DNA from 3 places in the Paenibacillus sp. DS2015 genome. Region 3 is predicted to be linked to each of the others. Evidence: predicted binding sites of a transcription regulator. Region 3 holds the regulator's gene; each other region holds the start of a gene.
What was found. The regulator LexA, encoded in region 3, represses DNA repair genes until DNA is damaged. The targets are predictions, from matches to a motif close to CGAACATATGTTCG.

Region 1: addB (helicase-exonuclease AddAB subunit AddB) is a predicted target of LexA. The motif match lies at 2,551-2,564, and genes of this name have one in related genera.
Region 2: recA (recombinase RecA) is a predicted target of LexA. The motif match lies at 2,053-2,066, and genes of this name have one in related genera.

Annotation. Positions count from the first base shown of each region.
Region 1 covers NZ_JBNPWS010000002.1:196,905-201,341, forward strand. Annotated here, with positions in the region: gene J2T13_RS02725 (NUDIX hydrolase) at 1-1, shown strand, start outside; gene J2T13_RS02730 (Na/Pi cotransporter family protein) at 13-975, opposite strand; gene J2T13_RS02735 (class I SAM-dependent rRNA methyltransferase) at 1,100-2,473, shown strand; gene addB (helicase-exonuclease AddAB subunit AddB) at 2,739-4,437, shown strand, end outside.
Region 2 covers NZ_JBNPWS010000018.1:95,354-99,790, forward strand. Annotated here, with positions in the region: gene pgsA (CDP-diacylglycerol--glycerol-3-phosphate 3-phosphatidyltransferase) at 1-257, shown strand, start outside; gene J2T13_RS16250 (competence/damage-inducible protein A) at 645-1,910, shown strand; gene recA (recombinase RecA) at 2,140-3,201, shown strand; gene J2T13_RS16260 (regulatory protein RecX) at 3,379-4,137, shown strand.
Region 3 covers NZ_JBNPWS010000008.1:140,543-144,979, forward strand. Annotated here, with positions in the region: gene J2T13_RS09890 (HAD family hydrolase) at 1-59, opposite strand, end outside; gene J2T13_RS09895 (hypothetical protein) at 84-620, opposite strand; gene J2T13_RS09900 (DUF896 domain-containing protein) at 649-849, opposite strand; gene J2T13_RS09905 (LysM peptidoglycan-binding domain-containing protein) at 942-1,307, opposite strand; gene lexA (transcriptional repressor LexA) at 1,477-2,103, shown strand; gene J2T13_RS09915 (hypothetical protein) at 2,400-2,858, shown strand; gene J2T13_RS09920 (hypothetical protein) at 2,941-3,222, opposite strand; gene J2T13_RS09925 (hypothetical protein) at 3,212-3,430, opposite strand; gene J2T13_RS09930 (hypothetical protein) at 3,560-4,009, opposite strand; gene glnA (type I glutamate--ammonia ligase) at 4,205-4,437, opposite strand, start outside.

The sequences.
Region 1 (4,437 bases), on a different contig from region 3:
AATCATTCTAAATTAGGCTACTCGTCCAATCCTTTTCCATATAGGCAGATAACAACAAGGTAATGCAATAAGGGAACAGACGATATTAAAAATTGTCTGTGCATGGGCAATTTGACTCCCAAAGTCATTTGAGATCAGAGCAGATACTTGCTGAAGTTGTGGGATAAAGGGCATGAACAATGTGGCACCTCCAACATTTAGTGCAACGTGGGTCCAAGCCACAAATTTCCCTGATTTGGAGCTTCCGATCGAGGCAATCACTGTCGTCACACAAGTTCCGATGTTAGAACCGAGGACAATGCTAATGCCTACTTCTACAGGTAGTAAACCGGAACTGGCGAGTCCCATAGCTAAGGCAATGACAGCTGCACCACTATGTACGATGGCTGTGAGGCATATTCCTGCTGCGATACCCCAAAGTACATTCTGACTAGCTTGATGTATGAACCATTCAAATACGCCGAAACTTTCTAGTGAGGGCCCAATCGATTGCATGACACGAATGCCAAACATGACGAGTGCAAAACCAGCAGCAGCTAGAGCCAGATGTTGTATGGGTTCAAGACGATGTAGACGCCAAGGAGTCAGTTCGCTAAGTATTACGGTGGCTACCCAGAGGAAGACTGATATGAGTAACAATGGAGCAGCGAATTGACTTATTTGTAAGCCAATGAGTTCTGTTGTAAGGCATGTACCGATATTAGTACCAAGAATAATACCAAGTGTACGCTCATAGCTCAGCAGGCCGGCAGTAACTAGGCCAATGGTAATCACTGTAACGGCGGTGCTGCTCTGTATAATGGCAGTAATAAGTGCGCTGAACACCATACCTTTGAGGGGTGATTGGGTAGCTTTGTCTAGAAACGAGGTCATGAGAGGACCTGCGAAGCTTGCGAGTGCTTTCTCCATAACCTTCATGCCGGCCAGAAAAATGACAAGCCCGTAGATTACGGGGATAATGATGGATTGGAACATGGGCAGGTTCTCCTTTGGTAATCTTGTCCTTGTTCTACTTATATGTATATGAAAAGCAAGCCATGACTAAATCTGCTTGAGTGTGAAGATCATGACAGATAATTATATTAGGGAGTGAAGTATATTGGCATCGGTCATTCTACACCGCAGTCACAAGAAAAGAATTGAACAAGGTCATCCTTGGGTGTATAAAAGTGAAATCGCATCTGTGGAAGGTGAACTTGAGGCAGGGCAATTGGTGGATGTACTTAATCATCAGAAGCGATATCTTGGGACAGGATATTATAATCCAGCTTCGCAAATCACGGTAAGAATTGTTTCTTACCATCAGCTTGAGGTAATGGATCAGGATTTTTTCGTGGAACGTTTCCGCAACTGTCTCCAGCATCGCGAAAGATTCATCAAGGGAGAAAGCGCGTATCGGTTAGTCTATGGAGAGGCTGATTTTCTGCCTGGCCTCATTGTGGATCGATTCAACGATATCCTGGTGGTCCAGCTACTGACATTGGGGATGGATGGATGTCGGAAAGCCATTGTAGATGCATTAGTTGAGGTTATGCAGCCACAGGGGATATATGAACGAAGTGATGTTTCTGTGCGTGAATTGGAAGGACTGGAACAACTTAAGGGGCCTGTGTATGGAGAATGCCCCCGTTATGTCACGGTGAAGGAGAATGGACTTTCCATTCGTGTGGACATTGTCGAGGGTCAGAAAACAGGATATTTCTTTGATCAACGGGAGAATCGTGCATCTATTGAGCCGCTAATGACGGGATGGGGTGCCAAAAGTGGAATCTCGTTGCAGGAAATAGATCAGGACGGAACCATTGAACAACTGCCAGTGAATAAAAGTGGAAGTGTCGTGTCGTTCCCGTACTGGGATGGAGCTACTGTGCTAGAATGTTTCTCACATACAGGTAGTTTTACGCTTCATGCTTGTAAATATGGAGCTAAGAAAGTGACCTGTCTCGATATTTCAGAGCATGCGATCGAAAGTGCTCAGGAAAATGTGAAACTGAATGGTTTCGAAGATCGTGTGGAATTTGTAGTTGATGATGCTTTTAAATATTTGCGTACACAGGTTAAAGGTGTCGAAGAACGCAGCAAACGAGCTGTTGTCAGTGGGGCTAAAGCGAAGGTAGATACTTCGAAACCTATGACTTCTGGCGGCGGAAGAACATGGGATGTTGTTATTCTTGATCCACCTGCCTTTGCCAAAACGAAACATGCTGTTCCAGGCGCTAGTCGTGGATATAAGGATATCAATCTTCATGGCATGAAGCTCGTTAATGAAGGTGGGTATTTAGTGACGGCAAGTTGCTCTTATCATATGCGTCCAGAATTGTTCTTGCAGACGATCCAAGAAGCTGCCGCAGATGCTGGCAAAATACTTCGACTTATCGAGTGGCGCGCGGCGGGTAAAGACCATCCGCAAATTCTCGGTGTGGATGAAGGTCATTACTTGAAATTCGCCATCTTCGAAGTGCGTAGTAAATAATTAAATGTGAGCATTGCTTGTGCCCCTCCTAATAAAGGATGGGGCTTTTTATTATATCCAAAGAAGAGAAGGTTTACCAAACGTACGTTCCATCTAGGGGATGATATGTTATACTGAGAGATAACTATTTTATTAGGTTGATAGATTGAACTAAAGTTTTCTCCCCAAGGCACAGTAGATTCCAAAGATAATCAATAATAGTAATTGGTCTTTAGTTCATTCTATATAGATAAGCTGTTAGTTTACATATAAAGGAGGTATTCCCATGTCAGTTCATTTTCTTATCGGACGTTCGGGAAGCGGTAAGACAACGACTATATTGCAGGACATCTCTGCACGACTTTGTGAGCAACCGCAAGGCAAACCTATCATTCTGCTTGTACCGGAGCAGGGTTCCTATCAAGCGGAGCATAGTCTAGTAACCTCAGGAACGATCAAAGGGAGCGTACGAGCTCAAGTGCTTAGTTTTCAGCGTCTAGCCTATCGGGTGATGCAGGAGACAGGTGGAGCAGCTCGCATAGGGATTAGTGAAGAAGGTAAAAGAATGCTTCTTTATAAAATCATCCAACGCCGTAAAGATGAGCTGAAATTATTCGGAGCATCAGGAGATCAAATGGGATTCGTAGGCAGACTAGGGCAGCTCTATACAGAAATGAAGAGATACTGTATAGATGCTGATCAAGTAGAAGGACAGCTCGCTAGCATGAGAGTAACCGGTGGAGGAACGCCCATTTTACGGGATAAGCTCGGTGACATTCTAACATTGTATCAGGATTTTGAGCAGGAGCTTTCTCCTCTTTATATCGATAATGAAGATACGCTGGTGGCGCTATCGGAAGCTGTTCCACTATCTAAATATATCGAAGATGCAGAGATATGGATTGATGGATTTCATGGCTTTACTCCCCAAGAATTTGTTGTTATCCAGCAGTTAATGAAATGTGCTTCTTCTGTGACCATCGCTCTAACATTGGATAGATCCTACAGTTTAGGAATGCTTCCTCATGAGCTTGATCTCTTTCATCCAACAGCTACAACGTACGTGAAGATGAAAGGAATGGCATCTGAGTTATGTGTGGACTCTTATGATACCGTATTGGAGCCAGACATACTCCCAAGGTTCGCAGAGAGTCCTGAGCTTGCGCATCTTGAACGTGGGTTTGATCGTCGGATTCCATGGCATGAGTATGAGAAGCAAGAGGAGGGGACTCGTTCTGGAATCTCATTGCATGTCGCCGTGAATCGCCGGATCGAGGTAGAAGGTGCACTGCGTGAAATGATACGTCTGGCACGGGATGAAGGTGTGAGATATCGTGATATGGCCATATTCGTACGCCAATTAGGAGATTACGAGCCTATTATTGCGCCTATTTTCCGTGACTATGGCGTCCCTTTCTTTCTGGATCAGAAGAGAAGCGAACTACATCATCCGTTGATAGAGTTTATAAGATCCTCTTTGGATATCGTGCAGCGGCACTGGCGATATGAGGATGTATTTCGCTGTATTAAGACAGATCTATTACTTCCACTGGATGGTTCGTTAGATCGGTCGGATATGGATCGGTTAGAGAATTATGTGATGGCAAGTGGTATTCAGGGCTACCGCTGGGGCGATGCCTATCCTTGGAAGCGAGTGCCAAGTCTGTCACTCGAAGAGGGTGACCCTGACCGGGAAAAGAGTGGGGAGCAACTGCTTGAGTTCATGGAACGATGTCGTGGTGCGGTAACAGGGCCCTTGTTTTCTTTTGAAGAAAAACTTAAGAAGGGTACAACGGCTCGTGACTTTTGTACCGCGGTTTATAATCTCCTAGAAGAGGCTGATGTTCCGCAAAAACTGGATTTATTTAGTCATGAGTCCTTGCAAAATGGACAACCAGAACTGGCTAAGGAACATCGTCAATTATGGGGCGCATTTCTCGGCTTGTTGGATCAAATTGTAGAGATGATGGGTGACGAGAAGATTG
Region 2 (4,437 bases), on a different contig from region 3:
GTGAATTTGCAGTTACAGGGCTTCGTCAAGTAGCTCTCTTAGAGGGCAAGGTAGTTGCTGCTAGTTACTGGGGTAAAGTAAAGACAGTTGTACAAATTGTAGCCATCGTTTTGATGCTTATTAATAACTTTCCATTTGAATTCATCAATGTACCCTTTGATGTCATTGTGACATGGGCAGCTGCCTTGATCACTCTTTATTCGGGAGTTGATTATTTTATTAAGAATAAATCGCTGCTTAACCTCTCGAATAGTTAAAGTGCGAGTTCAAAAAGTCGACTTTTCAGCACTAAAGTGTATGCTTACGATGTTGCGTTTCTTTGAAACGCCTCAGAAGATTGGATGAAGCAAGGGAGTGAGGAGCGGAGCTGCACGTTTTTGTAAAAACGACTTCGGAAGCATTCGCTTGCAGTACCTACAGTACCTAAAATGTTTCCGAAGGAAACATACTTCGAAAGCATACGCTAAGACCGGCTGAATTCAATCTTCGACGTCGATTAGGCCTCTTGATATGCTTCGTGATCAAAAGATGACTTTTTGAACAACCTCTTAAACACAGTTTGAAAAGACAATAGGATGAACTCCTATTGTCTTTTCTTTCAAGCAAAGTCACATAAATAATACGCTCATGGAGGTCGCCATATTATGAAGGCAGAGATTATTGCAGTAGGTACGGAGCTTTTACTAGGCCAGATTGTGAATAGCAACGCGCAATTTCTATCACAAGAATTAGCTACGATGGGGATCGATGTGTATTTTCAGACGGTAGTCGGTGATAATATGTCAAGACTTCAGGAGTCGCTTGAATTGGCGCGCCAGCGTGCAGATATTATTATACTGACAGGTGGCATTGGGCCTACACAAGATGATTTGACGAAAGATGCATTGGCTGCTTTATTGAGTCGTACATTACATATAGACCGACTTGCAATGGAACATGTGGACAACTTCTTCGTACAACGGGGGATTCACATGACTGAGAATAATCGTAGGCAAGCACTGGTTATTGAAGGGAGCACTCCTCTAGCGAATTCAACAGGACTAGCTGTAGGTAATGCCATTTCACATGAAGGGAAATATTACATCGTTCTTCCTGGCCCCCCTAAAGAGATGAAGCCTATGTTTCAAGATGAAGCTAAACGGTGGCTCTTGCAGCACGCTTTAACTAATGAAATGCCTATATACTCAACGATGCTGAAATTTGCTGGGATCGGTGAATCAGCATTAGAGGAGCGCCTTTTAGATCTAATTAACAACCAGAATGATCCTACGATCGCTCCCTACGCTAAAGAGGGGGAGGTAACAGTTAGAATTTCTACTAAAGCACCAAGTAAAAAAGAAGCGATGATTAAATTGGATGCTTTAGAAGCACAAATTCAAGCATTACTTCCAGACCACTTATATGCGAGTGAAGATGTACCCATCGAGAAAGCGATTGTAGACCTTCTGACTGACCGTGGGCTAACGTTCAGTGCTGCAGAGAGTTGTACAGGCGGACTACTTATGGAGCGCATTACATCCGTCCCAGGGAGCGCTACTGTGTTTCTGGGTGGTATTGTCTGCTACTCTAATCAGTTGAAGGAGAAGTTGCTGAATGTTCCTCATGATCTACTTGAAGGTGAAGACGCCCCAGGGGCGGTTAGCGCTGAAGTAGCGGAAGTGTTGGCTGAACAGGTTCGGATGATCGGAGATACAGATTTTGGACTTTCAATTACGGGAGTTGCGGGTCCAGCGTATTCGGAACGAAAACCAGTAGGCCTCGTATATGTTGCGATTGCTCAACGAGGTAAAAAAACGGAGGTTCATGAGCTTAATCTAAATGGTAATCGAGACTCTATTCGTCATCGCACGGTCAAGAGTTTGCTCTATCGTCTATGGAGAACGATCGTGTTAAGTGAGCAGTTGTCGTAGATATAGACATAAGTTGAAGGATTCATGTGAATAGGCGTATAATGATTTGTAACGGAAGAACCGTAGCCATTGTTGCTGCGGTTCTTTTTCTATATCGCGAACTTGTGGCAATACGAGGAGGGGTATGGTTCTACAAAAAAAACGAATGTATGTTCGAGAAAATGCTTGGCAAACGATCCGAAACAAGGTATTATTATAAATATAAACGTTGAAGAAGGATGTGAGTATATTGTCAGATCGTCGTGCAGCGCTAGAAGTAGCGCTTCGTCAAATAGAAAAACAATTCGGTAAGGGTTCAATTATGAAGTTAGGTGAATCTACTCATATGCAAGTGGAAGTTACTTCCAGTGGATCGTTAGCTTTGGATATTGCATTAGGGGTTGGAGGATTTCCAAGAGGACGGATTATTGAAGTGTACGGACCTGAATCTTCCGGTAAAACAACTGTAGCTCTTCATGCTATCGCTGAGGCTCAGAAAGCTGGAGGACAAGCTGCTTTTATCGATGCGGAACATGCGTTAGATCCTAAATATGCTAGCAACCTAGGAGTTAATATCGATGAATTGCTTCTATCCCAACCGGATACGGGTGAGCAAGCATTGGAAATTGCAGAGGCTCTTGTACGCAGTGGTGCTGTGGATATTATTGTTATTGACTCTGTAGCAGCCTTGGTACCGAAAGCGGAGATTGAAGGCGAGATGGGGGATTCCCATATGGGTTTACAAGCTCGTTTGATGTCTCAGGCTCTACGGAAATTGTCTGGGGCTCTTAGTAAGTCTAAGACTACGGCGATCTTTATTAACCAGCTTCGTGAGAAAATTGGGGTTATGTTCGGTAATCCTGAAACGACTCCAGGTGGTAAGGCATTGAAGTTCTACTCCACAATTCGTTTAGATGTACGTCGAGTGGAAAGTATTAAGAATGGTAATGACATCATAGGGAATCGCACTAAGATCAAAGTCGTGAAGAATAAAGTAGCTCCGCCGTTTAAACAAGCGGATATTGACATGATGTATGGGTTAGGGATTTCTAAAGAAGGAAGTATTGTAGATATCGGTACAGATTTAGATATCATTAACAAGAGTGGCGCTTGGTATTCCTATGAAGGTGAGCGTTTAGGTCAAGGTCGTGAGAATGCGAAGCAGTTCTTCAGGGATCATCCAGAGATATCTGATGTCGTAGAGAACAAGATTCGGGCAGCTAGCAACCTTATGAGTGCTGTTGTAATTCCTACAACGAAGGAACTAGAGGAAGAAGAGCTAGAAGAACAGGAACTATTGGAGATAGAATAAATTCTAGAATATATCAGTCTGATCTGATTAATTTATGAAAGGCGCCCTGGAGTTTATCCTATAGGGCGCCTTTTATTTGAAGTATTGGAAAGCATACATTTTATAATAATGAATCGGTAAATGGATACGTTTTATGGGAAACTTAAATTTGTTTACTCTAGTAGTGTTCTATTTTTAATGATGAAGAGAGGGATTGCAAGCGTGAGTGATGTGTACGATGATATGGAGCAAGATGAAGAAGTGGGAGGGGTCTCTCTTTTCCCAGATCATATAGAATTAATAATTACAGGGGTTGAACGTGAGCCTAAGCAGAGATATCGGTATTTAATTTCTTTTGGAGAACATGTATTATCTATCCATGAAGATGTGATGATCAAATATCGTATGATCAAGGGGAATGTATTCTGGAAGCATGAGTTAGAAGAAATTGTCCTCGCTAATGAGAAGCAACAAGCTTATGTACAAGGACTGAAATATTTAGAGCGTAAAGCAAGAACCCGCAAAGAAATAAGTATTCGTTTGCAACAGAAGGGGGCAAAGCACAACGTAATAGAGGAGGTTCTAGTACGCCTAACACAGGAGGGGCTACTAAATGATGCTATGTATGCTGAGCAATGGACTGAGCAGCGTATCATGAGCCAGCGTAAGGGGAAAGCATGGGTTCGACAAGAATTGAGACAAAAGGGGATAGACAAATCTTTGATCTCTGAAGCGCTCGATAGTGTAAGCGCTGAACAAGAATATAATAGTGCTCTGACCATAGGAAGAAAGAAGTGGAATCAGACCAAAGGTGAGGGACTAGAAAAGAAACGGAAAACGGGTTCTTACCTTATGCGTCGTGGGTTTTCAGGTGATCAGGTTAGACGTGTCCTTCAGCAAATGGTTCAAGAAGATGATTTACAGGATAGCGATGAAGATGATGTAATGTTTGATTAACAGAAGAAGTTTGGAAGTGATAGAACGCATTCTCTTGACAATATCTTTTCACAAATACTAAAATGAAAATAAGTCGAACTCATTAAGGGGCCTTTTTCCTTCCAAAAAAGGTTGTCTTTTATGAAAGATTTTATTTTCCTAATTTATATGAATACATTTAAAGCCAGTGTATGGTGGATTTTGTACAGTTGTGAAAGTGTACAAATGAAGAACGTGTGTCCGTTTAGTGGTATGATGAGTATGTGTAGAAGAAAAGAAGGACAACTACAGAATTCCCAAGGAATGCCTTGGAGGAACCAA
Region 3 (4,437 bases):
CTTCGTTCATCCCATAACAGTGTGTCATCCAGATCAAAAAAAACGGCTTTTATCGGCATTTCTTTATCCCTCTTTCCAGTCATTTACTTTTCGAGTGGAATCTTGTGAGTCTCAGCAAAAATTTCCAACCGTTCTCCCATAGCTTCTGTATCATACCGGTTTATAAGGCGAGTGAATACCCAGTTACGCCCCTTCCCTTTCAGCGGTGTAATAACGACAGATCCTGATTTCAGACTAATCTTAGCGATATTAACAGCACCTATACGGGTCTCACGATTCATCCTTGTTGTATACAGGGAATCTTTGTCTACACGTAAATAAGGACGACGCAAATAAATAATCACAGCGAGTAAGATATACAAACCTATAACTATCCAGTTAACGACTGAGCTTTGCTCATTGTTCTCAACGAGTTGCTCGGCGTATACTCCTAGAAGTCCATAAAGTAAGGACAATACAACAAGTGTAAAGGGTAATAACATTTTACGCCCCTTAAAGATGTCACCGCTCACTTTTGATCCTGATCCTGTACTTGAGATACTTGATAGACCTTGATCTTTACGTTTCTTATTCAATTGCTTCCTATTCTTCTGTACCATTCTTTCCCAAGAACGTGCCATTCTTTATCCCCCTTAAATTAGAACACTTCTATTTTCTATTTCCGCCTGATTTAGGTAAGTCGTCAGTGAATTCAATTGTATCTAATTGATTCCGGAAATTGTTACGAACATTCTGAAGATAAGTTTCACGAAGACTCGCACGTTCTTGTGTCTCTTCTTCTGTTAATCCTGTAGATTTATACTTCTTAGCAAGCTCATTAATCCGTTGTATCAAGCTGTCTATATCCATGAAATCTCCTCCATTAATGAATTCATTCCTAACTTTGCCATGATCAAAAGAGCTTGTCAAGGATTCCTCCTTTCCAAGCTCTTTCGTTTACCTTAGTATTGAGGCAGCGATAACACTTCACCTGCTCTAATTCCGCTTTGGGACAATCCATTTATCTCTTTCATTTCCTTAATATACACACGCGTATCTAAATAATCAGGTTTCTCAGATACTGCAATCTTCCAGAGGGTATCACCCGGTTGTATAATAATATTCTTCATCATAATAGACTGATCAGATTTCCCTGAGAAGGCGCTAACCGCACCGGTACACCCTATAATAAGAAGTAACATAACTAGTAATAACTTCAGAAGTAAGGGTTGAGATATGGTATCTCTCATTCGATCTCTCCACACATATGTCTGTATATCCTTATTTGTATCATAAATACTACGGTATGTACTATATTTCATCATCATTGACCATCTCCCAAACGTTTGTTCTCTTAATAAAATCAATATAACACGAACACTTGTTTTATTCAACCCATTTTAGAACAATTGTTCCCTTTTTATTAGAACCTACGTTTGTACGAACGGAAGTTCTATGTTATAATTTTGCTAAAGTCACTAGAAGGGTGAGAGTATTATGTCGAAGGTATCTAGCCGGCAACTGGCCATATTAGAATTTATACGTAGTGAAGTACGCTCTAAGGGATATCCGCCATCTGTGCGGGAAATCGGTGAAGCGGTCGGACTGGCTTCTAGTTCAACGGTCCATGGACATCTGGATCGATTAGAGAAGAAGGGCCTCATTAGAAGAGATCCTACCAAGCCACGTGCTATTGAAATATTAGGACATGAAGAATCAGATAATAGTCATCTTTTCACTCATACCGTATCCCGCGTGCCTATGGTCGGTAAAGTTACTGCTGGCGTTCCAATTACAGCCACAGAGAATATAGAAGATTATTTTCCTCTACCTCAACATTTTGTAGGTGAAGACAAAGTATTCATGTTGTCTGTCATGGGCGATAGTATGATAGAAGCCGGTATACATAACGGTGACTTTGTTATCGTACGCCAGCAACAGACAGCTGATAACGGAGATATTGTTGTAGCTATGACGGAAGATGATGAAGCTACGGTCAAAACCTTCTATAAAGAGAAGGACCACATTAGACTTCAACCGGAGAACCCAACATATGAACCCTTGCGTTTGAACCATGTTACAATATTGGGTAAAGTCATTGGACTTTTCCGCGACATTCATTGATTTCTATTTTGTTATTTAAAAAGAAACGGATACTTGCCATTCAGATGGCGTGTATCCGTTTCTTTTTGATAGAAAATAGATTTGATGATGTTCATACAAACTGAGCACTATATTCTAGCATATATTGTTCGATATATGTGATTTGAAAGGAGCATGTCCTTCCACTCACAATTTAGTCGTTACAACCACCATTAATTCATAACTTTTACACTAGGTTAATCCTTTCAATCATCCTAGCTAACATTCTGGAACTACACTAGAAAGGTAATCAGTTAAATGTGAAAGGGTAATCCATCGTGGTAGCTATGGTTAAAAATCAGCAACTCAAAGAACCCGACTGGTCGTTCGGATGTACCTCTGTGAAACGTATCCAACTCACTGAACTTGTTCACCAATCCCCTACCGTATTTACGTCTCAGAATTGTAAGGAAACATTGGCTATTGTTTATGCGTATCCCGAATCTGAATGTATCGTCGTCTCCAATCACAATAATATGCCCCTTGGATTAATCCATTGTGATAAATTCTTCCTAAAATTAACAGGTCGGTTCGGGATGGACATGTTCTACAGAGAATCCGTAACTAAGCTCATGAATCGCAACCCCCTAATCATTGACATCCAGTGCACGATTGAGACGTTACTCGACCTCCTTGCTCTTCGTCCTTACTACGCTCGAAACGACTCCATTATAGTGACTAAGCAAGGTAAAATCGCCGGTACTGTCCATCCATCTGATTGGATTCATACAAATTAACACTTAAATGTAGAGTTGAGGCTGTCCTGTACTTAGGGATGGTTTTTTTATTGTTCTCGTCCCACATCTAATTCAGTGTCTGTTAAAATTCCATCCAATAGTTAATGCTCTCCTTCGATGCTGAAGAAACGACAGTTTTACTTTCCCCTCTCTCCCATCCCTGTATGATCTGAATGGAAGCAAGCGATGCTTTATTTTCCCAATAGATGTAATTCAGATTCTCCAATGTCATCAAGCTTTCCTCTAGGCCTTTCTTATTCCTACCCATCAGTCGTTCCAAATCGCCCATGGTTGGTATCACATTATGTTGTCTTACATAGTTATATAGCACTCTTAATAGCTTTCGTTCTGTATCAGCCAGCATTATTATACGCCTCCTCCACAGCTGTTCTCGGAGCCTTCCAAGCCAATATATTATCAATGAGAAACATGCGTGGCGATCCAGTCATTAGGCAGGTAGCTCTAAGTAATCCATCACGAATACTTTTCACTTCAATGCGCCGCTGCGTGATCTTTCCTGATTGGTCCATATACATGATCTCAACGATTTTCCCTAAGTACTTCACTGGCATATTGGGTTAGTCATAGTTATTCAAGCATGTGTACCCCCATTCAATTTACATTTATCCACACTCAAAAAAAAATAAGAGAGAGCTTCATGGTTATACCAGAAGCTCCCTAAATTTATCAATCTAACAATGTTATGCCGGTCCCGCTTGAGCAATTCCACTAAAAGCAACAGGTCCGGTAATTGTGATATCAGGACCTGGTCCGGAGTCAAAGGCATACATAGAATAACGAAGTTCACCTGATAGAGGTACAGTCGGATGAAAATCAGCCGCATGAAAAGAAAGTAAATTGTTACCAGTATATAAATCCACGGTTGCAGTATATATCAGCACTCCAGAACCGCTCACACCCGTCCCTCCTCTTTCAATGATAATCGTGACTTCATTCGCAGCAACCCCAGCAACTCCAATCGTTCCCCACAATTCCACACGAACATCTGCAGCATTTGGTGTTCCCAAGACAGCAGCGACCTGTAAACCAATATCCCCCAAAAGCAGCGTTGGTGTTGACGAAAGTATTGTTACTCCCGTGTTAATGTTACTGAACTCGGAGGTACGTGAATCTAAAAATTCAATAGCCACTGCAATCACTACCTTTCAAATATTAACCAGTATAGTAGGTTCACTTTAATATATGTGGTCTATTAATATATGATTGGACATTTCGAACATAATAGAATAAAAGAACAGAGAGTCAACAATGAATCTCCCCGAGCATATTAGCCTCCCCAAACAAAAAAAACCCTCAACGCTTAGAGCGTCAAGGGTTTGAACTTCCTAGTACAACGTCATATATTGATCGCGTTCCCACGCGTGAACTTGTGTGCGGAACATATCCCACTCAATTTCTTTCAATTCATAGAAGTATGCTAGTGCATGATCTCCTAATGACTCTGTAATAACTTGGCTACGAATAAGTTCATTCAATGCTTCCTTCAAATCTGATGGCAAGCTAGGAATGCCTTCTTCAATCCGCTCTTCTTCCGACATCACATAAATGTTACGGTCGA